One region of the Streptomyces sp. NPDC054932 genome, then DNA from elsewhere that is predicted to be linked to it. Evidence: riboswitches for the same ligand, from Rfam matches in the RefSeq annotation. Region 1 holds a riboswitch; each other region holds the start of a gene.
The links. Region 1 has a riboswitch for cobalamin ahead of metE (5-methyltetrahydropteroyltriglutamate--homocysteine S-methyltransferase). Riboswitches for the same ligand answer to the same signal wherever they lie in the genome.

Region 1 (9,764 bases):
CCCCCGCATGGCCCGGGAACACCCGCTCGAGGTGGTCGGCGATCGCCCGGACCGACTCCACCCGCAGCCTGTGCCGCTGCGACAGCAGCACGGGGCCGATCTCGTGTTCACCCAGGAGCCGTATCCGGCCGAGTTCTGCGTCGCGGCGCTGCCCGGCGAACACCATGAACGGCTGGACCGCCACCGGTGACATTCCCAGGGACGCAACCGCGCTCTCGGCGGCCTTCGTGGCGGCGAGCAACTCGGTCGCGCGTTCGTCCACCGGCCCGCCGCCGGCCGTGACGTCGATGACGAAGACACCGCCGGGCCCCACCAGCAGCATGTCCGCGTCGGCGGTCCGCGTCCTGCACCACTGCCGGTCGACGAGCAACCGCCAGCCGCGCGCGGTCAGCACCAACAGCTGGGCGAGAAGCCGCTGTTCGCCCTCGCCCGCCGCTTCCCACCGAAGGGCCTGCCGGCGGGCGGCCTGCCACTGCTCCCGGAGTAATCGCTCCTGCCGCCGCGCGTCCTGTGCCCGCTGCGATGCCGCCCCGCCTGCCCCCATACCAGCCCCCTCGTACGCGGAGCAGCGATCATAGGACGGAACGCGACCGGAACGGCAGGGCGCGTGCCGGGATGCGGTGGCGCTGCTCACCGGTTCGACCGAAGGACCTGTCGGTCGGCATCGAGAACCCGGCCGATCTGAAGGCCGACCTGGAGGCGGGGCTCCGCGCCGCGAAGAAGGCGTCCTGAACCCCGGCGCGCGGGGCCGCTGGCCCTGGAGGCGGGCGGGGCGCTCCCGCGGGTGCGGCTGGCCTTCGAGACCTGGGGGCGGCTCGGCCGCGGGCCGGTTCGGTGCCGCGGGCCGGGTACGTGGCATCCTGTGGGCATGACGTCCGAGGTCACGGCCGCGGAATGGGCGGCGCGACAGGTCGCCGGGGTCCGCGACGACCCGGCCGGGCGGGCGGCTTTGATGGGGCGCTGCTATTCCGGCCCGTTCGGCAAGGCGCCCCAGCACCTGCCGTTCCGCCGGGCCGCGCTGTCGTTCATGGGCTGGCAGGTACGGCGGGGCGTGCTGCGGCCGGAGTCCGGCGGCGACGGCCGGCCCGGCAGTCCGTGGTGGCGCGCGGTGAACGAACGCATCCTCCGCGACGGCTGCGAGGCGGTCGCCCTCAGCGGCGGACTTCCCGGACCGTCCTCCTCGCCCACGGTCGACCACTGGCTGTCCTTCGCGATGCACCCCACCGCCCGGGCCTGGTACCGGGCGCACAACGGGAGCGTGGTCGCCGCCTACCTCGAGAACCGCGCCCTCGCGGAGGCGGAGAACGAGAGCGAGCGGTTCTTCATGAACGTCGTCCTCTGCCGCGTGCTCTACGCCCACACCCTGGTCGCCGCGCCCCGGATCTCACTCGGCCCGCTGCGTCCGCTCGCCCCGTTCCTCGGCGACCCGAGGCTGGGCATGACCGGAATCTTCCTGCAGCTCTCGCGCGTGCTCCCCGACGAGTACCCGCTCCGCGGCACCGTGCAGTACCACCTCGACAGGGAGATCGGGTTCGGCCGCCTCCTCGATTTCGGGGTGATCGTTCCGCGACTGCAACAGCTCTACGAGTGGTCGGCCCGCGAGCTCCCGGCGCCGGGCCTGCTGGGCTGCGTCCGCGACGGAGCCCCGGTCTACGCCTGGCCGTTCGACGACCGGCGCGTCTGGCAGCCTCCGCGCTCGTTCGCCCTCCGCCTGGTCCATCGGACGCTCCCGCCCGCCCGAACCGCCCCGCCCGGTCCGTAGGGGGGGTGTCCGCACCTCCGCCGCTCGCGCCCGCGAGCCGGACGTCTCCGAGCACCCGCGGGCTCCGTGCGCGACCGGCCGGGCCACGGGCGGAGCGCCTGCGCGAAGGCCCCGCGGGTTCAGGGCTCCTCAGGCGGGCACGCCTGTCGGCACGGTGCTCGTGCCGGCGGACACCTACTGGCCGTCGCCTCCCGGGACCTCACGGTCCCAGTGCGTATGACGGCGGTCGTTCCCGCTCGCCGCTGCCGGGCAGGCCGGGCTTCAGCCCCGGCGCCGGGCTGCCGTCAGGGCGTCCTTGACCTCCTGCACCACGCGGGCCGCGTCCTCGGGGCGGTTCACGACATCCGTGTGGTTCATGTCGATGACGAGGACGTCGCTGGCCGAGTAGTGCTTGTGCACCCAGTCGTCGTAGCCGGACCACAGCGTCCGGTAGTACTCGACGAGGCTCTCGTCCTGTTCGAAGTCGCGGCCCCGCAGCCCGATGCGGTGCAGTACCGTCTCGAAGTCCGCCTGGAGGTAGACCATGAGGTCGGGTGCCTTGCGGTACGGCAGGCCGTCGATCTCGCGCATCATCTCCCCGAGCAGCCCCTCGTACACCTGCATTTCGAGGGAGCTGATCCGGCCGAGGTCGTGATTGACCTTGGCGAAGTACCAGTCCTCGTAGATGGAGCGGTCGAGGACGTTGTCGCCCTGCTTGTACGCCTCCTTGATCGAGGCGAACCGCGTCTGCAGGAAGTAGAGCTGGAGGAGGAAGGGGTAGCGCTTCGCCTGGATCTCCTCGGGGCTCGCCGTGTAGAAGAGCGGCAGGATCGGGTTGTCCGTCACGCTCTCGTAGAAGACTTCGCTGCCCAGCTCCTTGGCGAGGAGTTCGGCCACGCTCGTCTTGCCGATCCCGATCATGCCTCCGACGCAGATCACTGACATACCTCGCTTCTCCCTGGGGGTCTTCCGTTCGCGGGCGGGTGGACCGGGCACCCCGCACCAATGAGACGCGTGTCGGTGACCATTCGATTCCCCAGGACCTTCATGATCGGCATCACGTGGTCCTGCGGCCGGACCGGGGCCCCGACGCAGGACGCCCTCCTCGACCGGCCGGACCGACCGTTCCGCAGGTGCCGCGTACAGCGACGCGCCACCGCCCCGCGGCCGCCTTGAAGCATAAATGACGCCTCGGCCCGCGTCGGCCAGAGCGCCGGCGGCCCCGGTCCCGTGCGGGTCGCGGCAGAGTGTCGGGGGACACCTTCGCGCCGGACAGTGGCCACTGGTCAGCACGCTGTCACGGCCGTACGGTGCGTGTGCCCGGTCGGACCGGGCCGTTTCCCACTGTCACGGTCTGCAGCGCGGAGCCTTGGTTCGCCGACTCGTCGGCAGTCCGTTCCCGCTGCTCCGCGGGCCACGGCACTGGTGGCGGACGCCGGGGTGGACGGGGTGGTGCTGCGCGCCCGCCCGCTCGCAAGGCGCCTCATGCGTCCGAACCCCGTCCGTCGCACGCTGGTCACGACGGCCGCCCTCGGACTCGCGCTCGCTACAGCGCCCGCCGTCGCCCACGCCAAGCCGGTCCCGAACACGAACGCCCCGGTCAAGGTCAACCTCACGGTGCAGGGCCCGAGCGGGCTGCTGTTCAAGGGCAGGATCAAGACCAAGGGCCACGACGTCACCACGGCGACCGGCGGCACGCACAAGTGCGACGGCACGAACGGCTCGGCCGGCCCGAGCGCCGTACCGACGCCGACCGCCGCCCTGGACGACGCCGCGAAGAAGAAGCACTTCACCTGGGACGGCACCTGGTACGCCTCGTTCGACGACTTCTCCGTCGACACGATGAAGAACGTCAGCGGTGGCGGCTCCGCCTACTGGAGCATCTCCGTCAACGGCATCCCGACCCCCGTCGGGATGCCGGTTCAAGCTGAAGGCCGGCGACCAGGTCGCCTTCACCTGGACCGCCTTCTGACGAACCGCCTCGGCCAGGGCCGCGTTCGGGTCGGAACATCCGCTCACGGACGTTCCGACCCGACTGCGGATCAGGCGGTCGCGGTGCCGGTCTCCGCGCGGACCTCGCGAGCCGCCGCGACGAGGTTCTCCAGCGACGCCCGGGTCTCCCCCCAACCGCGGGTCTTCAGGCCGCAGTCGGGGTTGACCCACAGCCGCTCTGCCGGGATGGCCTCCAGCCCCTTGCGCAGGAGCGCCGCGGCCTCGCCGGTGGAGGGGATGCGCGGGGAGTGGATGTCCCAGACCCCGGGGCCGGCCTCGCGCGGGTAGCCGTGCTCGGCGAGCTCGGTCGCGACCTGCATGTGGGAGCGGGCGGCCTCCAGGCTGATGACGTCGGCGTCGAGGTCGTCGATGGCCTGGACGATGTCACCGAACTCCGCGTAGCACATGTGCGTGTGGATCTGGGTCTCCGGCCGCACGCCCGAGGTCGTCAGCCGGAAGGACTCCGTCGCCCAGGCCAGGTAGTCGGCGTGGCCGTCCGCGCGCAGCGGCAGCGTCTCGCGCAGGGCGGGCTCGTCCACCTGGATCACCAAAGTGCCGGCCGCCTCCAGGTCGTTGACCTCGTCGCGCAGGGCGAGGCCGACCTGGCGCGCGGTCTCGCCGAGCGGCTGGTCGTCGCGTACGAACGACCACGCCAGCATGGTGACCGGGCCGGTCAGCATGCCCTTGACCGGCTTGCTCGCCCGGGACTGGGCGTACGTCGTCCAGCGCACGGTCATCGGCTCCGGACGGGAGATGTCCCCGGCCAGGACCGGCGGCCGCACATAACGGGTGCCGTACGACTGGACCCAGCCGTGCTGGGTCGCCAGGTACCCCGTCAGCTGCTCGGCGAAGTACTGGACCATGTCGTTGCGTTCGGGCTCACCGTGCACCAGCACGTCGATGCCCGTCTTCTCCTGGAAGGCGAGCACCTCGCGGATCTCGTCCTTGATGCGCTCCTCGTACCCGGCGGTGTCGATGCGCCCGGCCCGCAGGTCCGCGCGGGCCACGCGCAGCTCGTCGGTCTGCGGGAACGAGCCGATGGTGGTGGTGGGCAGCAGCGGCAGCCCCAGGTGGGCGCGCTGGGCGACCGCACGGTCCGCGTACGGCTGGGCGCGGCGGCCGTCCGCGTCGGTGATCGCCCCGGTGCGCGCCCGCACCGCGGGATCGCGGGTGATGGGAGAGCCGGCGCGGGAGGCCAGATCGGCGCGGTTCGCGGCGAGTTCGGCGGTGATCGCATCCGTGCCCTGGGCGAGGCCGCGGGCCAGCGTGGTGATCTCGTTCGTCTTCTGGCGGGCGAAGGCGAGCCAGCGGCGCACCTGCGGGTCGATGTCGCGCTCGACGCCGGCGTCCAGAGGGACGTGCAGCAGGGAACAGGACGCGGAGACGTCGACCCGGTCGGCGAGCCCGAGGAGGGTCCCGAGCGTGGTCAGCGACTTCTGGAAGTCGTTGATCCAGATGTTGCGGCCGTTGACCACGCCCGCGACCAGGCGCTTGCCCGGGAGCCCGCCGACGGCGGCGAGGTCGGCGAGGTTGGCGGCGGCCGCATCGGTGAAGTCGAGGGCAAGGCCCTCCACGGGAGCCTTCGCCAGCACCGGGAGTGCTTCACCGAGCCGGTCGAAGTAGGAGGCGACGAGCAGCTTCGGGCGCTCCGTGAGGGCGCCGAGCTCCCGGTAGGTGCGGGCCGCGGCGTTCAGGTCGGCCGGGGTGCGGTCCTGGACCAGGGCCGGCTCGTCCAGCTGGACCCACTCGGCGCCCGCCGCGCGGAGCTCGGCCAGCACTTGGGCGTAGACGGGCAGGAGCCGGTCGAGGAGCGTGATCGGCTCGAAGTCGGCGGCCACGCCCGGGGCGGGCTTGGCCAGCAGCAGGTAGGTGACCGGACCGACCAGTACGGGCCGCGCCGCATGCCCCGCGGAGAGGGCTTCGGTGAGTTCGGCGACCTGCTTGGTGGAGTCGGCGGTGAAGACGGTGTCGGGGCCGAGTTCGGGGACGAGGTAGTGGTAGTTCGTGTCGAACCACTTGGTCATCTCCAGCGGCGCCACGTCCTGCGTGCCGCGCGCCATCGCGAAGTAGCCGTCCAGGGCGTCGGCTTCGACGGCGGCCCGGTGGCGGGCGGGGATCGCGCCGACCATCACCGTGGTGTCCAGCACGTGGTCGTAGTACGAGAAGTCGCCGGTCGGCACCTCGCTGATGCCGGCCTCGGCGAGCTGGGCCCGGTTGGCCCGGCGCAGGTCCCGGGCGGTGTCCCGGAGGGCGTCGGCGCTGACTCGGCCCTTCCAGTAGCCCTCGATCGCCTTCTTCAGTTCGCGGTTCTGGCCCTGGCGGGGGTAGCCGTACACGGTGGCCTGTACTGCCGCGGCTGCGGACTCGGTGGTCACGGAACTCTCCTTCGCGAGCGTGTCTCCATGGACCCGGTGACCGGGGTCGAGGACGCGAAGGGTGCGAGAGCAGGCGGACCGCCGGGTTCACGTACGACTGCGGTACGCGAACGGACGGATCCGCCTGATGCACGCCGACCCGCCCACGAGGTCACCGAGGAAACCGGGCGCGGTCGATCGCGCACGGGCAACGGGCAGGTCTTCGGACTCGCGGGCACGCCTGCCGGTTTCCCGGCGGGCACCTACTGGCCGTCGCTTCCCAGACCCGTCCCGGGTCCAGTGCGTATGACGGCGGTCGTTCCCGCTCACCGCTGCGGGGCAGTCCCGGATTCCCACCGGGTTCCCTCTTACGACGCATCCCGCCTGGCGGACGGGGCGAACCAGCTGCAGGGCCCACACTAGGCGGCCGAACTGGAAAATGGACAGAGTGTTCCAGATATCGGACCCTGCGATGAGACGCGGTGGGGGAGGACGAGACCGTTCGAGGCGTCGGAGCCGTGGATCACCCGCTCTTGAACACCGGGTACGGAACGTACGTCTGCCGATCGGGGTCGACCGCGAGGCGCCCCCCGGCCGGCGGCCTGGCCCGCTGGGCACAGTCGCACCGCGCGCGGACCCGGCACGGCGCCCGTCCTCAGGGGAAGCGGCGGACCGGCCGTAGGAGCGGCGCTCCTCGTTCAGGGACCGCACGCGGGAGTTCGTGAGCCCCTCGACGCCGGGGGCGGGTTCCCGGACGTCGAGATCAACAGTCCGTCCGTCAGCCATCGATGAGCCACCGTCATGTTCAGCACGCGCCCGCCGGTGGCGGCGGCGACCAGGCTCCAGTACCGCTGCAGGCGGGGATCGAAGCCGGACGACCTCGACACCAGCCCGTGCAGGTAGGCGCGGAAGGCGGGGGTGTCCGACTCCCGCCGGGCTCGTGCGTGGGCGGACACGAAGGCGTTCACCGCATCCCCGGCGCTGGGCGGCAGACCCTGGGCCAGCGCGTCGGCGGTCAGAGCCGCAGCCTCGTCGATCTCCGCGTAGAAGGCCGGACCGTCCCTCATCTCTTCGTCGTGGTCCCGGGTCCAGCAGGTGAAACTGGGCGTGGAGACGAGCAGATGAAGCTCGGCGTAGGCCAGGGCCGAAGCGGGATCGGGGTCCTGGGGCGGGGCGGGTGACAGCATGGCGATCATGATGTCGAGTCGGCGCCCGGGCATGGCCGCGGACAGCTCGCGGTACCAGTGATCGGTGAGAGTGCGGTGCGCCTCCGGGAGCCGCTGCACGCGGGAGAGTATCTCCAGACGCCGGAGCCGCTCCTCGCTCGTGCAGTCGTCCAGGGACTGGAGCGTGGCCTGGCGCCACCGCAGCTCGGTCAGCCGTTCCTGCACCACTTCGAGCTCGGTCGCCACCAGTTCCCCGAGGGAGCACTCACCGGTGACCACCTGCGTGATGGTCGCGATCGGGGTGTCCAGCGCCCGTAGGCGTCTGATGAAACGGATCCGCTCCCACGCCTCGGGACCGTAGCGCCGATGGCCACCGGCGCTACGGCCGGCCACGGGCAGCAGACCGCTGTCGGAGTAGTAGCGGAGGGTCTTCACCGGAACTCCCGTCCCGGCCGCGAGCTCACCGATGCTCCACGTGTCGTGCGTCACAGTCTCTTGAACCTCCAGCGCGCGGGAGGTCCTAGCGTATTGATCACTGACCGCTTCGGTCCGCACCGATCCCCCGACCAAGAACGGTGGGTACGCATGTCCCCGACCCCTTTCTCGACCCCGACCCCGACCCCGACCCCGACCCCGGCAGCGCCGCGTCCATGGCGAAGGGCCGGGATCCGCTCGGTGCTCTTCCCCTTGCTCTGCGCGGTGGCACTGCTCACGGCCACCGCCGTACCGGCGACCGCTGCACCACCGGGCTCCCCGCAGACCGTCGTCCGGACCGACCACGGCCTGGTACGCGGTGTGTCGCACGGCTCGTACACCACCTTCGACGGCATTCCCTACGCCGCACCGCCGACCGGACCGCTGCGCTGGCGCGCTCCGGTGCCCGCCGCCGCATGGCGCGGTGTCCGGGATGCGACGGCGGCGGCAGAGCGCTGCGTGCAGATGCCGACACCGGGTGCGGGCGCGGTCCTCGGCTCGGAGGACTGCCTCTACCTCAACGTCACCGTGCCGACGCCGACGCCGACGCCGAAGTCAAAGCCGGCCGGACAGAAGCGGCCCGTGCTGGTGTGGATGCACGGCGGGGCGTTCCTGGGCGGCTCCGGCAGTGACTACGGCGCCGAACAGCTGGCGGTCCGGGGCGACACGGTCGTCGTGACGGTCAACTACCGGTTGGGGATCTTCGGTTACTTCGGCCACCCCGGACTGGGCTCCGCCCCACCGTTCGGCCTGGCGGACCAGCAGGCCGCCCTGCGCTGGGTGCGGGCGAACGCGGAGCGCTTCGGCGGCGATCCGGGCAGTGTCACGCTGTTCGGCGAGTCCGCAGGCGCTCTCAGCATCTGTGCGCACCTCACCTCGCCGACGGCCGCCGGACTCTTCCGGCGGGCCGTGCTCCAGAGCGGTTCCTGCCTCATGTCCTTCCCGAGCGGCGCTCTCGGACCCGGAACGCCGGCGTACGAGCCGTTCGCCCCGCAGCGCGATGTCCAGTCGGCCGGTGCGGAAGCCGCCCGGCAGCTGGGCTGCACGGCTGCCGGCGAAGACGAGGTGGTGGCGTGCCTGCGCGGGCAGAGCACCGATCGCCTCGCCACCGCGCAGCTGATGCAGTCCTTCAACCGGCCCGCCTTCGGCAATGCGCTGCTGCCCGTGGCACCGGACCGGGCGTTGGCATCGGGACGCTTCCACCGCGTGCCGGTCGTCCTGGGCACCAACCACGATGAGATGAGGATGTTCGTCGGCCTGTCGCTCGCCGCGTTCCCGATCCGTACCGAGACCGACTACCGCGCCCGCCTCGTGGACGCCTTCGGGGTCGCCGCCCCGGCCGTCGAGGCGCGGTATCCGGCATCGGACCACCCCACGCCCGCACTGGCCTGGGCCGCGGTGCTGACGGACCGTTCCCTCACATGCACCACACTGGCGGCCGGCCGGGCCCTCGCCACCCATGCCCCCGGCCTGCCCCTCTACGGATACGAGTTCAGCGATGCGGATGCTCCTGTCCTCACCGGCCTGCCTGCGAACCCGGGCTTCCCCTACGGTGCGGCGCACGGCTTCGAGATGCCGTTCCTGTTCTCCTCCTTCCCCACCGAGCGACCGCTGACCGACGCCCAGCGCGCCCTGTCGGACCGGATGGTCGGCTACTGGACGAACTTCGCGCGCACCGGCAACCCGAACACCTCCGACGCACCGCTCTGGCCCCGCCTCCGTCCTTCGTCACCGCTCGCGGGGTCCGTGCAGTCATTGGCTCCCGGACCGGGCGGAATCCACCCCGTCGATGCGCATTCCGCACACCACTGCTCGCTCTGGGACGGCCTGCCCCGGTGAGTCGCTCAGCATGAGGGGGACGTCGTGCTCGTCGGCAGGTCACCGACCCGCCAACGATCGTTGCGACGGTTCACTCCCGCTCCCGGGCCTGGGCGCGTCGGCGTACGACGGTTGCCGACAGCAGTCCGGCGCCGGCGGCCGTGACGGCGAGCAGCACGAAGCCCCATGCGTAGTCGTCCGTGATGCTCTTGACCAAGC
Region 2 (9,764 bases), on a different contig from region 1:
CCTGATCCCGGCCGGGCGTACCGGCGTCGGGCAGCACGCGGCGCGGCGCGGGCGGGCGACACCACTCGCCCACCCGCGCCGTTTCCGTTCGTCTCCGGCGCACCCTCTGCCCTGGAGACGTGCCGGGGCCCCTCAGCCCCGGCCGTATGTGTGGAACCCGCGGCCGCTCTTGCGGCCGAGCAGCCCCGCCTGCACCATCCGCTGGAGCAGCGGGGGCGGGGCGTAGAGCGGTTCCTTGAACTCCTCGTACAGCGACTCGGCGATGGCCGCGACGGTGTCCAGGCCGATCAGGTCGGCGAGCTTGAGCGGGCCCATCGGGTGGGCGCAGCCCAGCTCCATGCCCGTGTCCACGTCCGCCGCGCTGGCGTAGCCCGATTCGGCCATGCGGATCGCCGAGAGCACGTAGGGGATCAGCAGTGCGTTGACCACGAAGCCGGCCCGGTCCTGTGAGCGGACGGTGGTCTTGCCCAGGCTTTCGCGGGCGAAGGCCTCCACGGCGGCGACGGTGTCCCCGGAGCTGTGCAGCGAGGAGACGACCTCGACGAGCGGCAGCACGGGGACGGGGTTGAAGAAGTGCAGGCCCACGACCCGGTCGGCGCGGCCGGTGGCCATGCCGAGACGCATGATCGGGATGGCCGAGGTGTTCGTGGCGAGGATCCCTTCCGGGTCCTCCACGATCTTGTCGAGGCGGGTGAAGACCTCCGACTTGGCTTCGGGGTTCTCGGTGACGGCCTCGATGACGAGCTGCCGGTCGGCGAGGTCCTCCAGGTCGCTGGTGAAGACGAGCCGGGCGAGGGCGTCCTCGGCGGAGATCCGGTCCAGCTTGCCGCGCTGGACGGCACGTTCCAGGGAGACGGCGACGCGTTCCCGGGCGGCCAGGGCGGCGGTGGCGTCCGACTCGGCGACGACGGTGTCGAGGCCGGCGCGGGCGCACACCTCGGCGATGCCGGCGCCCATCTGGCCGCCGCCCACGATGCCGATCCGGCGGATTGACGTACTCATGATCGGTTCTCCGTCCGGTGGACGAGGTGGCGGGTGTAGGCCTCGGGGGTGAAGAAGGCGGGCAGGCGGGGGGTGAGCGCGGTGTTGACGAACACCTCCCGGGCCCCGGTGACCGCGGCCTGCGGGTCCTCCTCCTCCAGCGCCGCGCATTCGGCGTCGAGGAGGTCGAGGACCGTGGCCCGGTCCACTCTGTCGTGGCGCAGCCACTGCCAGATCTGGACGCGGGCGATCTCGGCGGTCGCGGCGTCCTCCATCAGGCCGTACAGGGCGACGGCGCCGCTGCCGCGCAGCCAGGCGTCGAAGTAGCGCAGGGCCACGGCGACGTTCGAGCGGATCCCCTCCCGGGTGGGAGGCGCCGCGATCCGGCGTACGGACAGCAGGTCGGCGGCCGTGATCTCGACGTCCTCCCGGGTGCGCTCCAGCTGGTTCGGCCGCTCGCCCAGGACGCCGTCGAAGACCTCGCGGCAGACGGGGACCAGCCCGGGGTGGGCGACCCAGGAGCCGTCGAAGCCGTCCTCGGCCTCCCGCTCCTTGTCGAGGCGGACCTTCGCGAGCGCGGCGGCGTTGGCCTCCGCGTCCCGGCTGGGGACGTGGGCGGCCATCCCGCCGATGGCCTGGGCGCCGCGGCGGTGGCAGGTGCGGACGAGCAGCTCGGTGTAGGCCCGCATGAACGGGGCGGTCATGGTGACCGCGGCACGGTCCGGCAGCTGGAAGTCGGTGCGGTGGCCGAAGGTCTTGATCAGGCTGAAGAGGTAGTCCCAGCGGCCCGCGTTGAGTCCCGCGCTGTGGTCGCGCAGCTCGTAGAGGATCTCCTCCATCTCGAAGGCCGCGGTGATCGTCTCGATGAGGACGGTGGCGCGGACGGTGCCGCGGGGGATGCCGAGGAGTTCCTGGGCCAGGAGGAAGACGTCGTTCCAGAGGCGGGCCTCGTACCGGTTCTCCAGCTTGGGCAGGTAGAAGTACGGGCCGTGGCCGGCGTCGATCTGGCGCTGCGCGCAGTGGAAGAAGTACAGGCCGAAGTCGACGAGGGAGGCGGACAGGGGGCGCCCGTCGATCTCCAGGTGCTCCTCCGTCAGGTGCCAGCCGCGCGGCCGGACCATGATGGTCGCGAGGTGCCCGCCGAGGCGGTACTCCTTGCCCTCCGGGGTGGTGAAGTCGATGCGCCGTGCGATGGCGTCGAGCAGCGTCAGCTGGCCGCCGATGACGTTCGTCCAGGTCGGGGCGGTGGCGTCCTCGAAGTCGGCCATCCAGACCTTGGCACCGGAGTTCAGGGCGTTGACGGCCATCCGCCGCTCCGGCGGGCCGGTGATCTCGACGCGGCGGTCGGTCAGTCCGGGCGCGGGCGGGGCGACCCGCCAGTGCGGGTCCTCGCGCAGGGCGCGGGTGGCGAGCGGGAAGTCGAGCGGGGTGCCGCCGGCCAGGTGGCCGGAGCGGCGGTTGCGTTCCTTGAGGATCTCCAGGCGGCGGTCCGCGAACGCGGTGTCGAGCCGGCCGATGAACTCCAGGGCCTCGGGGGTCAGGATCTCCTCGTGGCGCTCACCCGGCGCACCGAGGACCTGGACGCTGCTGGTCAGAGGCGAGAGGGGCATGCGGTTCTCCTCAGCGGGGGCGGTGGGCGGTGCCCGAGGGGGAAGTCCCTCGGGCACCCGTCGGGAAGCGGTCGGCGGGGCGGCGGCGCGGCGCACGCCCGTCAGTGGCTCAGTGGAACTGCTCTTCCTCGGTGGAGCCGGAGAGCGCGGTGGTGGAGGAGGCCGGGTTGACGGCGGTGGAGACGAGGTCGAAGTAGCCGGTGCCGACCTCGCGCTGGTGCCTGACGGCGGTGAAGCCCTGGGCCTGGGCGGCGAACTCGCGCTCCTGGAGGTCGACGTAGGCGGTCATGCCGTGCTCGGCGTAGCCGCGGGCGAGGTCGAACATGCCGTGATTGAGGGAGTGGAAGCCGGCCAGGGTGATGAACTGGAAGCGATAGCCCATCGCACCCAGCTCGCGCTGGAACTTGGCGATCTGGTCGTCGTCCAGGGCCGCCTTCCAGTTGAAGGACGGCGAGCAGTTGTAGGCCAGCATCTGGTCGGGGTACCGGGCGTGGATCGCCTCGGCGAACTCGCGGGCCTGGGCCAGATCCGGGGTGCCGGTCTCCACCCAGATCAGGTCGGCGTACGGGGCGTAGGCGAGGCCGCGGGCGATGACCGGGGCCATGCCGTTCTGCACGTGGTAGAAGCCCTCGGCGGTGCGCTCACCCGTGGCGAACTGCGCGTCCCGCTCGTCGACGTCGCTGGTCAGGAGGTTGGCCGCGAGGGCGTCCGTCCGGGCGATGATCAGGGTGGGCACGTCGGCGATGTCGGCGGCGAGGCGGGCCGCGTTCAGGGTGCGGATGTGCTGCGAGGTGGGGACGAGGACCTTGCCGCCCAGGTGACCGCACTTCTTCTCGGAGGCGAGCTGGTCCTCGTAGTGGATGCCGGCCGCGCCCGCGGCGATCATCGCCTTGGTCAGCTCGAAGGCGTTGAGCGGGCCGCCGAAGCCGGCCTCGGCGTCGGCGACGATCGGGGCCAGCCAGTCGGTGGTGTCGCTGCCGCCCTCGGCGGTGGCGATCTGGTCGGCGCGCAGCAGCGCGTTGTTGATGCGGCGGACCACCTGCGGGACCGAGTTGACGGGGTAGAGGCTCTGGTCCGGGTAGGTGTGTCCGGCCTGGTTCGCGTCGGCCGCGACCTGCCAGCCCGAGAGGTAGATCGCCTGGAGCCCGGCGCGGACCTGCTGGACCGCCTGGCCGCCGGTCAGCGCGCCGAGTGCGTGGATGTAGTCCCGCTCGTGGAGCTGGCGCCACAGCCGCTCGGCACCGCGCCGGGCCAGGGTGTGCTCCTCGCGGACGCTGCCCGAGAGCCGGACCACGTCCTCGGCCGTGTAGGTGCGCTCGATGCCCGCCCAGCGAGGGTCGTCGGCCCACCGCTGCTTGAGCTGCTCGGCCGCCGCCGTCGTGTTCGCCTCTGCCATGACCGTCACCGTTTCCATCCGTCGCTTGTCTTGCCAACGAGCCGGGACATGAACCCGGCAGATTGACACTCTGTGCCTGATAAGGAGATGCGGCCGCCGAACCCGGCCATGGGCCGAAGCTGAGCAATGCTGCCGAGCCGCCGGGTCGAACTGCCTAGATGGCCGAAATCAGGGCGCGAATCGGGCCAGTCAGTCCTTCTCGGCCACCGTGCCCGGCGGGCCGCAGCACCGACTCTGGCACTGACACTGAGTGCCATCAACCAGGTACATCTGCCAAGCTTTGCGAATCTTCGGCACCGGAATTGCCAAGGTTGCGAAGCCCATCGGCTGCGAAGATCCCCGTATCCTGGCGGCGCGATCGGGGCCGGGCGGCGAAGGAGTGCGGTGAGCAAGACGTACGCGGGGGCGCGGCTGCGCAGGCTGCGCGAGGAGCGGCGGATGACCCAGGCCGACCTGGCCCGGATGCTCGCCATCTCCCCCAGCTACCTCAACCAGATGGAGCACGACTCCAGGCCGCTCACCGTGCCGGTCCTGCTGCGGCTCACCGAGGCCTTCGGAGTGGATCCCGGCTTCTTCTCCGAGCGCGACACCAGCCGGCTGGTCGCCGACCTGCGCGAGGCGCTCGCGAACGAGGTGGCCGAGGCGCGCGTCTCCCCCTCCGACCTGGCGGAGCTGGCCACCCGGATGCCGGCCGTCGCCTCGGTCCTGCTGGACCTGGGCCGGCGCAGCCAGCTCCTCACCGAGCGGCTCGCCGACGCCGCCGACGGGCGGGACGCGGTGACCGACAGCCCGCGTTCACCCCACGAGGAGATCCGCGAGTTCTTCTACCGCCGGCAAAACTACCTCCACGACACCGATCTCGCCGCCGAGGAGCTGGCCTCCGAGATCGGCATCCGCCCGGGGGACGTCGTCCGCGCCCTGGCCCACCGGCTCTCCGAGCGGCACGGGGTCAGGACGGCGACGGACTCCGACCGGCTGCACCACTACGACCCCACCGCCCGGGTCCTGCACCTGTCGAACCGGCTCCGGCCGGGACAGCAGGCGTTCCGGATGGCCACCCAGCTGGCGCTGATCGAGTACGGGACCGAGCTCGACCGGCTGGCCGCCGAGGACTTCCCGCCCGGCTCCCCCGTCCACGCCCTCGCGAGGATCGGCATCGCCAACCACTTCGCGAGCGCCCTCATCCTCCCGTACCGCGCCTTCCACACGGCCGCCGAGGAGTTCCGCTACGACATCGAGCGGCTCACCGACCACTTCGGGATCGGCTACGAGACGGTCTGCCACCGGCTGAGCACCCTGCAACGCCCCAGGCTGCGCGGAGTTCCCTTCTCCTTCGTCCGGGTGGACCGGGCCGGGAACATGTCCAAGCGGCAGTCGGCGACCGGATTCCACTTCTCCCGCGCGGGAGGCACCTGCCCGCTGTGGAACGTGTACGAGGCCTTCGCCGCGCCCGGACGCATCCACGTCCAGGTGGCCGCCATGCCCGACGGGCAGCGGTACTTGTGGACCGCCCGCGCCGTCACCCGGCACCGCGGCGGCTGGGGCGAGCCCGGCAAGACCTTCGCGATCGGGCTCGGCTGCGAGATCCGGCACGCCTCCCGGCTCGTGTACGCCGACGGGCTCGACCTCGACAACACGGCGGCCGCGACCCCCATCGGAATGGGCTGCCGCCTGTGCGAACGGCTCGACTGCCCGCAGCGGGCCGTACCGCCGCTCGGCCGGGCGCTGGCCGTCGACGAGAACAGCAGCACCTTCATCCCCTACCCGGTGGTCACCCGGTGACCATCCGGTGACCGGCACTCAGGACTGAGCGGGCGCCGGTCCCCACCGAAGGCGCGCGGCGGCGGCTCTGGACTTACTAGGACGTCCAACTATATGTTCGTGCCACAAGGTCCGCGGTGCAGGGAAGCCGGTGAGAAACCGGCACGGTCCCGCCACTGTGACCGGGGAGTGTGCTGCCATCCACACGCCACTGACGAGGTCTGTCGGGAAGGCGGGCGGCACGCGGGGATCCGGGAGTCAGGATACCGGCCGCGGATGTTCCGTGTTGTCCACGAGGATGGAGCAGACACGCATGGCACCGGTTTGTACCCACGACCCTGGTGATCCGGCGGAGCGCACGCACACCTTCGCGCGCTCGTAGTCCCACGGCCCTCCCCAACGGCGCACCCCATCGGGTGCCGTCCGCCGGTCCGCCGTGCCATCCCCGGATCCAACCTGACGAGAGCAGGCACCATGGTCCGCGAACTCACCCATTTCATCGGCGGCAAGCACACCACCGGATCCTCCGGCCTCTTCACCGACGTCTACGACCCCAACACCGGCGCCGTCCAGGCCCGCGTCCCGCTCGCGGGGCGGGCCGACACCGAAGCAGCCATCGCGAACGCCGAGGAGGCGCAGGCCGACTGGGGGCAGTGGAACCCCCAGCGCCGCTCGCGCGTGCTCCTGCGTTTCCTCCAGCTCGTCGAGGGTGAACGGGACTCCCTCGCACGGCTGTTGTCCTCCGAGCACGGCAAGACCGTCGCCGACGCCCACGGCGATCTGCAACGCGGCCTGGAGGTGGTCGAGTTCGCCGCCGGTGTCCCGCACCTGCTCAAGGGCGAATTCACCGACAACGCGGGCACCGGGATCGACGTGCACTCACTGCGCTCGCCGTTGGGTGTGGTCGCCGGGATCACCCCCTTCAACTTCCCCGCAATGATCCCCCTGTGGCAGGCCGCACCCGCCCTGGCCTGCGGCAACTCCTTCATCCTGAAGCCGTCCGAGCGGGACCCCTCCGTACCGCTGCGCCTCGCCGAACTCTTCCTCGAGGCCGGCCTGCCGCCCGGCGTGCTCAACGTGGTCAACGGCGGCAAGGAGGCCGTCGACACCTTCCTCGAGGACCCGCGCGTACAGGCCCTCGGCTTCGTCGGCTCCACGCCGATCGCCGCACACATCTACGCCACCGCCGCCGCCCACGGCAAGCGCGCCCAGTGCTTCGGCGGCGCCAAGAACCACATGATCGTGATGCCGGACGCCGATCTCGACCAGGCCGTGGAGGCCCTCATCGGCGCCGGCTACGGCTCCGCGGGCGAGCGCTGCATGGCCATCGCCGTCGCCGTGCCCGTCGGGGAGGACACCGCGAACGCCCTGGTGGCCAAGTTGACGGAGCGCATCGCCACCCTGCGCGTCGGCCGCTCCGACGACCCCGAGGCCGACTTCGGACCGCTGGTCAGCCGGGACGCGCTCGACCGGGTGAACCGCTATGTCGGCATCGGCGCCACCGAGGGCGCCGAACTCGTCGTCGACGGGCGCGGTTTCACCCTGCCCGGACACGAGGACGGCTACTTCGCCGGAGCAACCCTCTTCGACCGTGTGACCCCGCAGATGCGGATCTACCGCGAGGAGATCTTCGGCCCGGTGCTGTGCGTCGTACGGGCCGCCGACTACGAGGAAGCCCTGCGCCTGCCCACCGAGCACCCGTACGGCAACGGCGTCGCGATCTTCACCCGCGACGGCGACACGGCACGCGACTTCACCCGGCGGGTGGGCGCCGGCATGGTCGGCGTCAACGTGCCGATCCCCGTCCCCGTCGCCTACCACACCTTCGGCGGCTGGAAGCGGTCCGGCTTCGGCGACCTGAACCAGCACGGCCCCGACTCGATCCGCTTCTACACCCGCACCAAGACCGTCACCTCGCGCTGGCCCTCGGGGGCCAAGGAGGGCGCGAGCTTCACCATCCCGACGATGGGATGAGCCCGGTGACGACCACGCTGACTGCCGATCAGCTCGCCCTCGCCGAGGTCACCCTCGACTTCACCCAGGAGCAGATCGGCCCGTACGCCGTCACCTGGGACCAGGACAAGCACTTTCCGCTGGACGTGATCCGCAAGGCGGCGGACCTCGGACTCGGCGGCGTCTACGTCCGCGAGGAGCACGGCGGCTCCGGGCTCAGCCGCAGCGACGGCGTCCTCGTCCTCGAGACCCTCGCCACCGGATGCCCCTCCATCGCCGGGTACCTCTCCATCCACAACATGGTCGCCTGGATGATCGACCGGTACGGGGATCCGGCCCAGCGGGCCCGCTGGCTCCCGGACCTGTGCACCGCCCGGTCGCTGGGCAGCTACTGCCTGACCGAACCCGGCGCCGGGTCCGACGCCGCCGGACTGCGCACCCGGGCCGAGCGCACCGGTGACGGCTACGTACTGACCGGCGTCAAGCAGTTCATCTCCGGCGCGGGCGCCTCCGACGTCTACATCGTCATGGCGCGCACCGGCGGCGAGGGCTCGGGCGGCATCTCCGCCTTCGTCGTCGAACGCGGAGACCCCGGGGTCTCCTTCGGCCCGAACGAGCGCAAGATGGGCTGGAACGCCCAGCCCACCTGCCAGGTGGTCCTCGACAGGGTGCGCGTCCCCGCCGACCGTCGGCTCGGCGCCGAGGGCGACGGCTTCCGCATCGCCATGAACGGGCTCAACGGCGGCCGGCTCGGCATCGCGGCCTGCTCGCTGGGCGGTGCGCAGAGCGCGCTGGACCGCAGCCTCGCGTACCTGGCCGACCGTGAGGCCTTCGGGTCCCGGCTGCTGGACGCCCAGGCCCTGCAGTTCCGGCTCGCGGACATGGCCACCGAGCTGGCCGCGGCCCGCGCCCTGGTCCGCCAGGCCGCCGACGCGCTGGACCGGGGCGATCCGCTGGCCCCGCAGCTGTGCGCGATGGCCAAGCGCTTCGCCACGGACACCGGCTACACGGTCGCCGACCGAGCCCTGCAACTCCACGGGGGATACGGCTATTTGAGCGAGTACGGCATCGAGAAGATCGTCCGGGACCTTCGGGTCCACCAGATCCTGGAAGGCACCAACGAGGTCATGCGCATCATCGTCGCCCGCGGGCTCACGGAGGCCCTGCGATGAACCACCCGTCCCCCGCAGAACACGACAGCGATCACGTCGTCCTGCGTACCGAGGGCCACGCCGCATACATCACCCTCAACCGCCCCAAGGCGCTCAACGCCCTCAGCCACCCCATGGTGCTCCGCATCGACGAGGCGCTGGCGAACTGGCAGCACGACCCGGACGTCGAGACCGTCGTCATCGAGGGCGCCGGTGAGCGCGGCCTGTGCGCGGGCGGCGACATCCGCGCGATCCACGAGGACGCCCGCACCGGCGGCACGGCCTCGGCGGACTTCTGGCGCGACGAGTACCGGCTCAACGCGCGCATCGCCCGCTACCCCAAGCCGTACGTCGCCCTCATGGACGGCATCGTCATGGGGGGCGGCGTCGGGATCTCGGCCCACGGCACCGTGCGGATCGTCACCGAACGCTCCCGCGTGGCCATGCCCGAGACGGGCATCGGCTTCGTCCCCGATGTCGGCGGCACCTACCTGCTGGCCCTGGCGCCCGGGGAGCTGGGCACGCACCTGGCCCTGACGGGGGCCCCGATCGGGGCGGCGGACGCGCTGCTGTGCGGGCTCGCCGATCACTTCGCGCCGTCGGAGCTGCTGCCGCGGCTGGCCGCGGACCTGGCGGGGGCCTGCGTGCACGAGGTGCTGGAACGGTACGTCGGGCCCGCGCCCGGTGGCGCGCTCGGCGGCGACCGCGAGTGGATCGACCACTGCTACGCGGCGGACACGGTGGAGGACATCGTGGAGCGCCTGCTCCGCAGCGGTGTCCCGGCGGCGAAGGAGGCCGCGGCCACCCTTGCCGCCAAGTCGCCCACGGCGCTGAAGGTGACGCTGGCCGCCCTGCGGCGCGTCCGCGGACTCGGCCCGCTGGAAAGGGTCCTGGAGCAGGAGTACCGGATCT
Region 3 (9,764 bases), on a different contig from region 1:
ATCGGCGCCGCACCGGCGGCGCTGGCCGGTCTGCCGGCCCCCGACGCCGTGTTCATCGGCGGCGGGCTGACCGCGCCCGGCCTGCTGGACGCGGCCTGGGCCGCCCTGGCCCCCGGCGGCCGGCTGGTGGTCAACACCGTCACCCTGGAGTCGGAGGCGGTCCTCGCCGAGCGCCACCGGCGCCACGGCGGCGACCTGGTGAAGCTCGCCGTCGCGCACGCCGTGCCGGTCGGCGGTTTCACGGGCTGGCGGCAGGCGATGCCGGTCACCCAGTGGTCAGTGACGAAGTCGGACGGACCGGCCGCCGGGCCGGCCGGGGAGAAGGATCAAACATGACCGTGTACTTCATCGGTGCGGGCCCCGGCGCCGCCGACCTGATCACCGTGCGCGGCGCCCGGACCCTGGCCGCCGCCCCCGTCTGCCTGTACGCGGGCAGCCTCGTGCCGCGCGAGCTGCTGGCCGAGTGCCCGGCGGACGCCCGGCTGGTCGACACCTCGCAGCTGAACCTGGACGAGATCATCGCCGAGTGCGTACGGGCCCACGCGGCGGGCCAGGACGTGGCGCGGCTGCACTCCGGCGACCCGTCGATCTTCAGCGCGGTCGCGGAACAGATGCGGCGGCTCGACGCGGCCGGCATCCCGTACGAGGTCGTCCCCGGCGTCCCGGCGTTCGCCGCGGCCGCCGCCGCCCTCAAGCGGGAGCTGACCGTCCCCACCGTCGGGCAGACGGTGATCCTGACCCGGATCGCCCAGCAGGCCACCCCGATGCCGCCCGGCGAGGACCTGGCCACCCTCGGCCGCAGCGGCGCGCTGCTGGTGCTGCACCTGGCCACCCGCTACGTGGACCGGGTCGTCGACGAGCTGCTGCCGCACTACGGGGCCGAGTGCCCGGTGGCGGTGGTGGCGATGGCCAGCCGCCCCGACGAGCTGATCCTGCGCGGCACCCTGGCCGACATCGCCGCACAGGTGAAGGAGGCGGGCCTGGTGCGCACCGCCGTCATCGTGGTGGGCCGCACCCTCGGCGCGGAGCAGTTCCGCGACAGCCACCTGTACTCGCCCGAGCGCGACCGGCATGTCTGCTGACGGGCCCGCGGCGCACGTCCTGATCCTGGGCGGCACGACGGAGGCCCGGCGCCTCGCGGAGGCACTGGCCCAGGACCCCTCGTACCGGGTGACCACCTCGCTGGCGGGGCGGGTCGGCTCGCCCGTGCTCCCGCCGGGCGAGACCCGGATCGGCGGCTTCGGCGGGCCCGAGGGGCTGGCCGCCTGGATCGGCTCCCACGGGGTCACCCGTCTGGTCGACGCCACCCATCCGTTCGCGGAGCGGATGAGCTTCAACGCGGCCGCGGCGGCGGCGCTCTCGGGCGTCCCGCTGCTGGCGCTGCGCCGCCCCGGCTGGACACCCGGCCCGGGGGACGCGTGGACCTTCACCGACTCCCTCGCCGGGGCGGCCGGTCTGCTGCCGGGGCTGGGCGGCCGGGTGTTCCTGACCACCGGCCGGATGGGCCTGCACACCTTCGCCGAACTCACCGACACCTGGTTCCTGGTGCGTTCGGTGGACCCGCCGGCGCCGCCGGTGCCCCCGCGCCTCGAAGTCCTGCTGGCCCGGGGCCCGTTCACCCTGGACGACGAGCGGGATCTGCTCGCACGGCACCGGATCGACGTCCTGGTGACGAAGGACAGCGGCGGCTCGGCCACCGCCCCCAAGCTGACGGCTGCCCGCGAGGCGGGCATCCCGGTGGTGGTCGTGCGCCGGCCCCCGGTTCCGGCGGGAGTCGAGGAGACCGGCTCGGTCGAGGCAGTCCGCGACTGGCTGCGCGTAAGCTGTCAGGAAAAGTGATTGCCCCGGGGGCCGGGCTCACGTTGGGTGGGCGGCATGACCGAACTGCACACCGACCGCCTCGTCCTGCGCCCGTGGCGGGACTCCGACCTCGAACCCTGGGCGGCGATGAACGCCGATCCCGAGGTGCGCCGACACCTGGGCGACCTGCTCACCCGTGAGCAGAGCGAGGCCTCCATCGTGCGGTTCCGGGCCGCCTTCGACCGGCGGGGCTACGGCTGGTGGGCCGTCGAGGTCCGCGCCACGGGTGAGTTCATCGGCTTCGCGGGCATGGACCACGTGGACGACGGCATGCCGTTCACCGGCGTGGAGATCGGCTGGAGGCTCGCCCGGGCGGCCTGGGGACAGGGCTACGCCACCGAGGCGGCGCGTGCGGTGCTGGCCCACGGCTTCGACGCGCTCGGGCTGCCCGAGATCCTCGCGGTGACGACGGCCGGCAACCTCCGCTCCCAGGCGGTGATGCAGCGGATCGGGATGACCCGGGACCCGGCCGACGACTTCGACGACCCCGACGCGCCCGAAGGCCCGCTGCGGCCGAACGTGCTGTTCCGCCTGGCCCGCGGCGCGGCCGCGGGAGCCGGCACGCCCGCGGCCGACTGAACAGCCGCAGGACATCCGGCTCCGGAACGCGGGGAAGGCCCGGTGCGGTCGTCGCACCGGGCCTTCCCCATGTTCCGTTCTGCCTCACCCGGTCATCACGGGTACCGGCGCGGCGTCCAGGTGATCCTCGACCCGTCGGCCCGCTCGGTGACCTGCGTCTGCGAGGAGCCGATCAGCAGGAGCGTGCGCATGTCCACCTCGGACGGCTCCAGTTCGGCGAGCGTGACGATCCGTACCGACTGCCCGGGGCCGCCCACGTCGCGCGCCACGACCACCGGGGTCCCGGGCGAGCGCAGCTCCAGCAGCAGCTCGCGGGCCTGGGCCACCTGCCAGGTCCGGCTGCGCGAGCCGGGGTTGTAGAGGGCCAGCACCAGATCGGCCGCGGCGGCAGCCCGCAGCCGCTCCGCGATGACCTCCCAGGGCTTGAGCCGGTCCGAGAGGGAGATGGTGGCGTAGTCGTGGCCCAGCGGGGCGCCGGCCGCGGCGGCCGCCGCGTTGGCCGCGGTCACCCCCGGCATGACCCGTACCGGCACGTCCTTGTACTCCGTCTGCCCGGCCACCTCGAGGACCGCCGTGGCCATGGCGAAGACGCCGGGGTCGCCGCCGGAGACCACGGCCACGCGCTTGCCGCGCCGGGCGAGGTCGAGGGCGAACTCGGCGCGCTCCGACTCCACCTTGTTGTCGGAGCCGTGCCGGATCTGCCCGGGCCGTACGGGCACCCGGTCCAGGTAGGTCGTGTAGCCGACCAGCACCTCGGCGTCGGCCAGCGCGCGCCGGGTCTGCGGGGTGAGCCACAGCGGGCCGGCCGGGCCGGTGCCCACGACGACGACCTCGCCGGGGCCGGACGGCACGCTGCCCGGGTTGCCGATGCGGCTGGGGACCACGGCGACGGCGAAGTACGGCACGCTGTCGGCGTCGGTGTCGGCGAGGAGGCCGGTGCGCTCGCCCTCCATGGTGGCGCGCTCGACGTAGCGGGCCTCGGCGAGCCGGCCGCTGTTCTCCATCGCGCCGCGGACGGCGGGGAAGGTCCGGCCGAGCTTCATCACGACCGCCGAGTCGGTGGCGGCGAGGCGGGCGGTGAGCTCCTCCTCGGACAGGGTGCCGGGGAGGATGGTCAGGACCTCCTCGCCCTCCACGAGCGGGGTGCCGAGCCGGGCGGCGGCGGCGCTCACGGAGGTGACGCCGGGGATGACCTCGGTCTCGTACCGGTCCGCGAGCCGCTTGTGCATGTGCATGTACGAGCTGTAGAAGAGCGGGTCGCCCTCCGCAAGCACGGCGACGGTCCGGCCGGCGTCCAGGTGGGCGGCGAGGCGGGCCGCGGCGGCCTCGTAGAACTCCTCCATCGCGCCCTGGTAGCCGCCGGGGTGGTCGGTGGTCTCGGTGGTGACCGGGTAGACCAGCGGTTCCTCGACGTGGTCCGCGCGCAGGTGCTTCGCGGCGATCGAGCGGGCGATGGAACGGCCGTGGCGGGCGCTGTGGTAGGCCACGACGTCGGCCTCGGCGATCACCTCGACGGCGCGCAGGGTCATCAGCGACGGGTCGCCGGGGCCGAGCCCGACCCCGTACAGCCGCCCCTTGGGCTCGGCGACGCTCATTCGGCCACGCTCGCAATGGCGTTGACGGCGGCGGCGGCCATCGCGCTGCCGCCGCGCCGGCCGCGCACGATCAGGTGGTCGAGCCCGGAGGGGTGGGCGGCGAGGGCGTCCTTGGACTCGGCGGCGCCGATGAAACCGACGGGAACCCCGATGACGGCGGCCGGGCGCGGGGCGCCCTCCTCGATCATCTCCAGCAGCCGGAACAGCGCGGTCGGCGCGTTGCCGACGGCGATCACCGAACCCTCCAGCAGGCCGCGGTCGCGCCACACCTCCAGGGCGGCGGCGCTGCGCGTGGTGCCCATCCTCGCGGCGAGCTCCGGTACGGCCGGGTCGGAGAGCGTGCAGATCACGTCGTTGTCGGCGGGCAGCCGCTTGCGGGTGACACCGCTGGCGACCATCTGCACGTCGCACAGGATCGGCGCGCCCGCCTCCAGTGCGGCGCGGGCGCGCAGCACGACCTCGGGGGTGAAGCCGAGGTCCTGCGGGAGGTCGGTCATCCCGCAGGCGTGGATCATGCGCACCGCGACCTGGGCGACCGTGTCGGGCAGCCCGGAGAGGTCCGCCTCGGCGCGGATCGTGGCAAAGGACTGGCGGTAGATGGCCGCGCCGTCCTTCTCGTACTCAAACACGGTGTACTCGCTCATTTCTTCACTACGTCGGGGTCGGTGCGGGCGTCCGCGAGTGCCGCGGCAAGTTCGGAGGGCGGTACGTCGTCGCGTACGGGGCGGCCGGGGGTGGCGATCCGGTATCCGGTCCCGGTGGCGACCAGATCCACCCAGGCGGTGCCGCGCGGATGGCCGCAGCGGCGCTCGCAGCCGGACCAGTGCACGGGCAGCGGTCCGCGCGCCCGCTCGGCGACGGCCCGCGCGTCTGCGCGTACGTCCGCGAGGGATTTCGCGCAACCCGGCTGCCCGGTACAGGCGGTGACGGACTCCCAGGGGCTGCCGGGGGCGAGGACCAGCCCGGCGGCCTCGATGCGGGCGGCGCCGTTGATGGGCCTGCGGGCGCTCGCCGAGGGCAGGATGACGCTGCGCCAGGGGGTGACGCGCAGCTGGCCGCTCCCCCGGTCCGCGACCTGCAGCAGGACCCGCCACTGGGCGGAGGTGAGCCGGCCGAGCGGGGGCAGGACGCACAGGGTCTCACGGTCGTGCACGCCCGCGCCCCACGGCCGGGGCGGCGGAGCGTACGGCCATTCCACCGCGCCAGTGGTCTTCGCGTCGATCCCCCCGGCTGCCAGGCGCAGGGCGAACCCGGCCGCGTGCAGCGGGTGTTCGGCGGGCAGTTCGGACACCCGCCAGGCGCGGGTGCCCGCCGCCGCGGCGGCGTCGAGGAAATAGCGGGCGGCCAGCAGCGCCGCCTGCGGGGCGTCCTGTCCGGCCAGCTCGACGGCGTCGGCGGCCCGGCCGAGGCGGACCAGTGCCCGGCCGCCGGGGCGGCCGAGGACGGTCACGTCGGGGCCGAGTGACGCCACGTCACCGCGCCCGTCGTCGAAGGCGAAGAGGAACCGCCCGGACAGCGCGGCGGCCCAGGGGCTCGCGCACAGCAGCCGGTCGAAGTCCACGGCCCAGGCCAGTGCGTCGGGCCGGTCCGCGGCCGCCGTCCTGTCCACCGCCGTTCCGTCCGGCCCGTCCGGTCCGTCCAGTCCGGACATCGGTGTCGCCACGATGTTCCGTACCCGCTCATGGCTCGGCGCGGGCAGCAGCCCCGCTCCGTCCAGCAGCCGGGCGAGCCCGGCGACGCAGCCGTCGGCCAGGCCGCGCAGCTGCACGTTGCCGCGCGAGGTCAGCTCCAGGTGCCCGTCGCCGAACCGGTCGGCGGCGAGCGCCAGTACCGAGGCCTGCCGGACGGTCAGCAGCCCGGCCGGTACCCGGACCCTCGCCAGGAACCCGTCGTCCGCCGCGTGCAGTCGCAGCGCGCCGGGACAGGCGTCACCACGATCCCGTATGACGGGTTCGTCCCGCGATGCGGCGGAGGGGGGCTGGGGCATGGCCGCGAGCATACCCACGATTGCGGCCCCCCGACCTGTGTCCGTCACCACCCCGACCTGCGATTCCCCGCCGCCCCTCCAGCCCCGCAGCCCGCCCTTCCGGCCCCGCCGGCGTTTGAGGCGCGGGGTCCGGGGCAGAGCCCCGGCAACGGCGCCGCACCCGGAAGCGCACACCCGCCACCCCGGCGGGAGCGTCCGGCGCACCGCCACCACCCCACCCACCCCGGCCGGAGCGACCCGCCCCTAAGATGACCTTCCGGCGGACCACACGGTCCGCCGTCGCCGAGGACGGCGACATGGGAGGAAGCCCGGTGCGATTCCGGCGCGGTCCCGCCACTGTGAACCCCGCGGAGCGATCCCGCGCCCGGGGTGAGTCAGGAACTCCCGCTGTCCTCACACTGCCCGGGGCGCGGAAACCCCGAGGAAGGCCTGCCGCCGCATGATTCTGCTGCTGTCGACGTCCGACACCGATCTGCTCAGCGCCCGCGCAGCGAACACGGCGGACGGCCCCGTCCCGTACCGGTTCGCGAACCCCTCCCGTCTTCCCCTCGACGACCTCCCCGGCCTCCTCGACGGGGTCGACCTGGTCGTCGTACGTCTCCTCGGCGGCCTCCGCGCCTGGCAGGACGGCCTCGATCTGCTCCTGGCCCCGGGCCAGACCCGCCCGGTCGTGGTCCTGACCGGCGAGCAGGCACCGGACGCCCAGCTCATGGAGGCATCCACGGTCCCGATCGGCATCGCCGCCGAGGCCCACGGCTACCTCGCGCACGGCGGCCCGGCCAACCTGGAACAGCTGGCCCGCTTCCTCTCCGACACGGTCCTGCTGACCGGTCACGGCTTCGAGCCGCCCGCCGCCGCCCCCACCTGGGGCCCGCTGGAGCGCACGCCCGGGACCACCACCGGCCCGCGGATCGCCGTGCTCTACTATCGCGCCCACCAGATGAGCGGCAACACCTCCTTCGTGCACGCCCTGTGCGACGCGATCGAGGGCCATGACGCCCAGGCGCTGCCCCTGTACGTGTCCTCCCTGCGCACCCCCGAGCCGGAGCTGATCGCCGCGCTGGAGTCGGCCGACGCGGTCGTCACCACCGTCCTCGCGGCCGGCGGCACCAAGCCCGCCACCGCCTCGGCGGGCGGCGACGACGAGTCCTGGGACGCGGGCGCCCTCGCCGGGCTCGGCGTGCCGATCCTGCAGGCCCTGTGCCTGACCGGCTCGCGCTCCGCCTGGGAGGAGAACGACGAGGGCCTCTCCCCGCTGGACGCCGCCACGCAGGTCGCGGTGCCCGAGTTCGACGGCCGCCTGATCACCGTCCCGTTCTCCTTCAAGGAGCTCGACGAGGACGGCCTGCCCGCCTACGTGGCCGACCCCGAGCGGGCCGCCCGGGTCGCGGGGATCGCCGTACGCCACGCCCGGCTGCGGCACATCGACCGCCGCGACAAGAAGGTCGCGCTGGTCCTCTCGGCGTACCCGACCAAGCACTCCCGCATCGGCAACGCGGTCGGCCTCGACACCCCGGCCAGCGCCGTGGAGCTGCTGCGCACCCTCATCGCCGGCGGCTACGACTTCGGTCCCACCGAGAACATCCCCGGTCTGGTCTCCGGCGACGGCGACGAGCTGATCCGCGCCCTGATCGAGGCCGGCGGCCACGACCAGGACTGGCTGACCGAGGAGCAGCTGGCCCGCAACCCGGTCCGCATCCCTGCCGCCGACTACCGGCGCTGGTTCGCCGAGCTCCCGGCCGAGCTGCGCGACAGCGTCACCGAGCACTGGGGCGAGGCCCCGGGCAACATGTTCGTGGACCGCTCCGCGAACCCGGAGGGCGACATCGTGCTCGCGGCGCTGCGCCGCGGGAACCTCCTGATCCTCATCCAGCCGCCGCGCGGCTTCGGCGAGAACCCGATCGCGATCTACCACGACCCGGACCTGCCGCCCTCGCACCACTACCTGGCCGCGTACCGCTGGATCCAGGCGCGCGCCGAGGACGGCGGCTTCGGCGCCGACGCGATGATCCACCTGGGCAAGCACGGCAACCTGGAATGGCTGCCGGGCAAGAACGCCGGCCTGTCCGCGGCCTGCGCCCCGGACGCGGCCCTCGGCGACCTGCCGCTCATCTACCCCTTCCTGGTCAACGACCCGGGCGAGGGCACCCAGGCCAAGCGCCGCGTGCACGCCACCCTGGTCGACCACCTGGTGCCGCCGATGGCGCGCGCGGAGTCGTACGGCGACATCGCGCGGCTGGAGCAGCACCTGGACGAGTACGCCCAGATCTCCGCGATGGACCCGGCGAAGCTGCCCGCCATCCGCGCCCAGATCTGGACGCTGATCCAGGCCGCGAAGCTCCACCACGACCTGGGTCTGGAGGAGCGCCCGGACGACGAGGGCTTCGACGACTTCCTGCTGCACGTCGACGGCTGGCTGTGCGAGGTCAAGGACGCCCAGATCCGCGACGGCCTGCACGTCCTGGGCGGCGCGCCGACCGGTGAGTCCCGGGTCAACCTGGTCCTCGCGATCCTGCGCGCCCGTCAGATCTGGGGCGGTACGACGGCCCTGCCGGGTCTGCGCGAGGCGCTCGGCCTGGACGAGTCCAAGGCCACCCGTACCTCCGCGGACGAGGTCGAGGCCCAGGCCCGCGGCCTGGTCCAGGCGATGGAGGACGCGAACTGGGACCCCTCGGCCGTCTCCGCGGTCGCGGCCGGGCACTGCGCGGACGTGACCGCCGTCCTGACCTTCGCGGCGAACGAGGTGGTCCCGCGCCTGGCCGGCACCACGGACGAGATCGCGCACGTGGTCGCGGCCCTGGACGGCCGCTTCATCCCGGCGGGCCCCTCCGGCTCCCCGCTCCGCGGCCTGGTCAACGTCCTGCCGACGGGCCGCAACTTCTACTCGGTCGACCCCAAGGCCGTCCCCTCGCGCCTCGCGTGGGAGACGGGCCAGGCCCTGGCCGAGTCCCTGCTGAACCGCTACCGCACCGACAACGGCGAGTGGCCCGCCTCCGTGGGCCTGTCCCTGTGGGGCACGAGCGCGATGCGCACCTCGGGCGACGACGTGGCGGAGGCCCTCTCCCTCCTCGGCATCCGCCCGGTCTGGGACGAGGCCTCGCGCCGCGTCACCGGCCTGGAGCCGATCCCGCTCGCGGAGCTCGGCCGCCCCCGCATCGACGTGACGCTGCGCATCTCGGGCTTCTTCCGCGACGCGTTCCCGCACGTCATCGGCCTCCTCGACGACGCGGTCCGCCTGGCGGCCTCGCTGGAGGAGCCCGCCTCGGAGAACTTCATCCGGGCCCACGCCCAGGCGGACCTGGCCGAGCACGGTGACGAGCGGCGCGCGACGACCCGTATCTTCGGCTCGCGCCCGGGCACGTACGGCGCCGGCATCCTCCAGCTGATCGACTCGCGCGACTGGCGTACGGACGCCGACCTCGCGGAGGTCTACACGGTGTGGGGCGGCTACGCGTACGGCCGCGGCCTCGAAGGACGCCCCGCCCGGGACGAGATGGAGACGGCCTACAAGCGGATCACGGTCGCGGCGAAGAACACGGACACGCGCGAGCACGACATCGCGGACTCGGACGACTACTTCCAGTACCACGGCGGCATGGTGGCCACGGTCCGCGCCCTGCGCGGCACCGCTCCCGAGGCCTACATCGGCGACTCCACCCGCCCGGAGACGGTCAAGACCCGCACCCTGGTCGAGGAGACGTCGCGCGTCTTCCGGGCCCGTGTCGTGAACCCCAAGTGGATCG

Region 2: linked by a shared signal. The riboswitch ahead of ACWGE1_RS16685 (CoA-acylating methylmalonate-semialdehyde dehydrogenase) and the one ahead of metE (5-methyltetrahydropteroyltriglutamate--homocysteine S-methyltransferase) in region 1 are both predicted to bind cobalamin.
Region 3: linked by a shared signal. The riboswitch ahead of cobN (cobaltochelatase subunit CobN) and the one ahead of metE (5-methyltetrahydropteroyltriglutamate--homocysteine S-methyltransferase) in region 1 are both predicted to bind cobalamin.

The regions. Positions count from the first base shown of each region.
Region 1 is NZ_JBSGXU010000027.1:1,850-11,613, reverse strand. Features, by position in the region: gene ACWGE1_RS10595 (UvrD-helicase domain-containing protein) at 1-544, opposite strand, end outside; gene ACWGE1_RS10590 (hypothetical protein) at 869-1,762, shown strand; gene ACWGE1_RS10585 (deoxynucleoside kinase) at 2,024-2,686, opposite strand; partial or broken gene ACWGE1_RS10580 (DUF4430 domain-containing protein) at 3,227-3,713, shown strand; gene metE (5-methyltetrahydropteroyltriglutamate--homocysteine S-methyltransferase) at 3,784-6,108, opposite strand; cobalamin riboswitch at 6,285-6,508, opposite strand; gene ACWGE1_RS10570 (MerR family transcriptional regulator) at 6,786-7,742, opposite strand; gene ACWGE1_RS10565 (carboxylesterase/lipase family protein) at 7,929-9,566, shown strand; gene ACWGE1_RS10560 (MFS transporter) at 9,637-9,764, opposite strand, start outside.
Region 2 is NZ_JBSGXU010000051.1:31,076-40,839, forward strand. Features, by position in the region: gene ACWGE1_RS16665 (3-hydroxybutyryl-CoA dehydrogenase) at 133-1,002, opposite strand; gene aceB (malate synthase A) at 999-2,591, opposite strand; gene aceA (isocitrate lyase) at 2,701-3,987, opposite strand; gene ACWGE1_RS16680 (short-chain fatty acyl-CoA regulator family protein) at 4,372-5,769, shown strand; cobalamin riboswitch at 5,867-6,037, shown strand; gene ACWGE1_RS16685 (CoA-acylating methylmalonate-semialdehyde dehydrogenase) at 6,223-7,722, shown strand; gene ACWGE1_RS16690 (acyl-CoA dehydrogenase family protein) at 7,719-8,873, shown strand; gene ACWGE1_RS16695 (enoyl-CoA hydratase/isomerase family protein) at 8,870-9,764, shown strand, end outside.
Region 3 is NZ_JBSGXU010000033.1:48,441-58,204, forward strand. Features, by position in the region: gene cbiE (precorrin-6y C5,15-methyltransferase (decarboxylating) subunit CbiE) at 1-336, shown strand, start outside; gene cobM (precorrin-4 C(11)-methyltransferase) at 333-1,082, shown strand; gene ACWGE1_RS12405 (cobalt-precorrin-6A reductase) at 1,072-1,839, shown strand; gene ACWGE1_RS12410 (GNAT family N-acetyltransferase) at 1,876-2,439, shown strand; gene ACWGE1_RS12415 (precorrin-2 C(20)-methyltransferase) at 2,535-4,034, opposite strand; gene ACWGE1_RS12420 (precorrin-8X methylmutase) at 4,031-4,678, opposite strand; gene ACWGE1_RS12425 (cobalamin biosynthesis protein CobG) at 4,675-6,021, opposite strand; cobalamin riboswitch at 6,287-6,418, shown strand; gene cobN (cobaltochelatase subunit CobN) at 6,461-9,764, shown strand, end outside.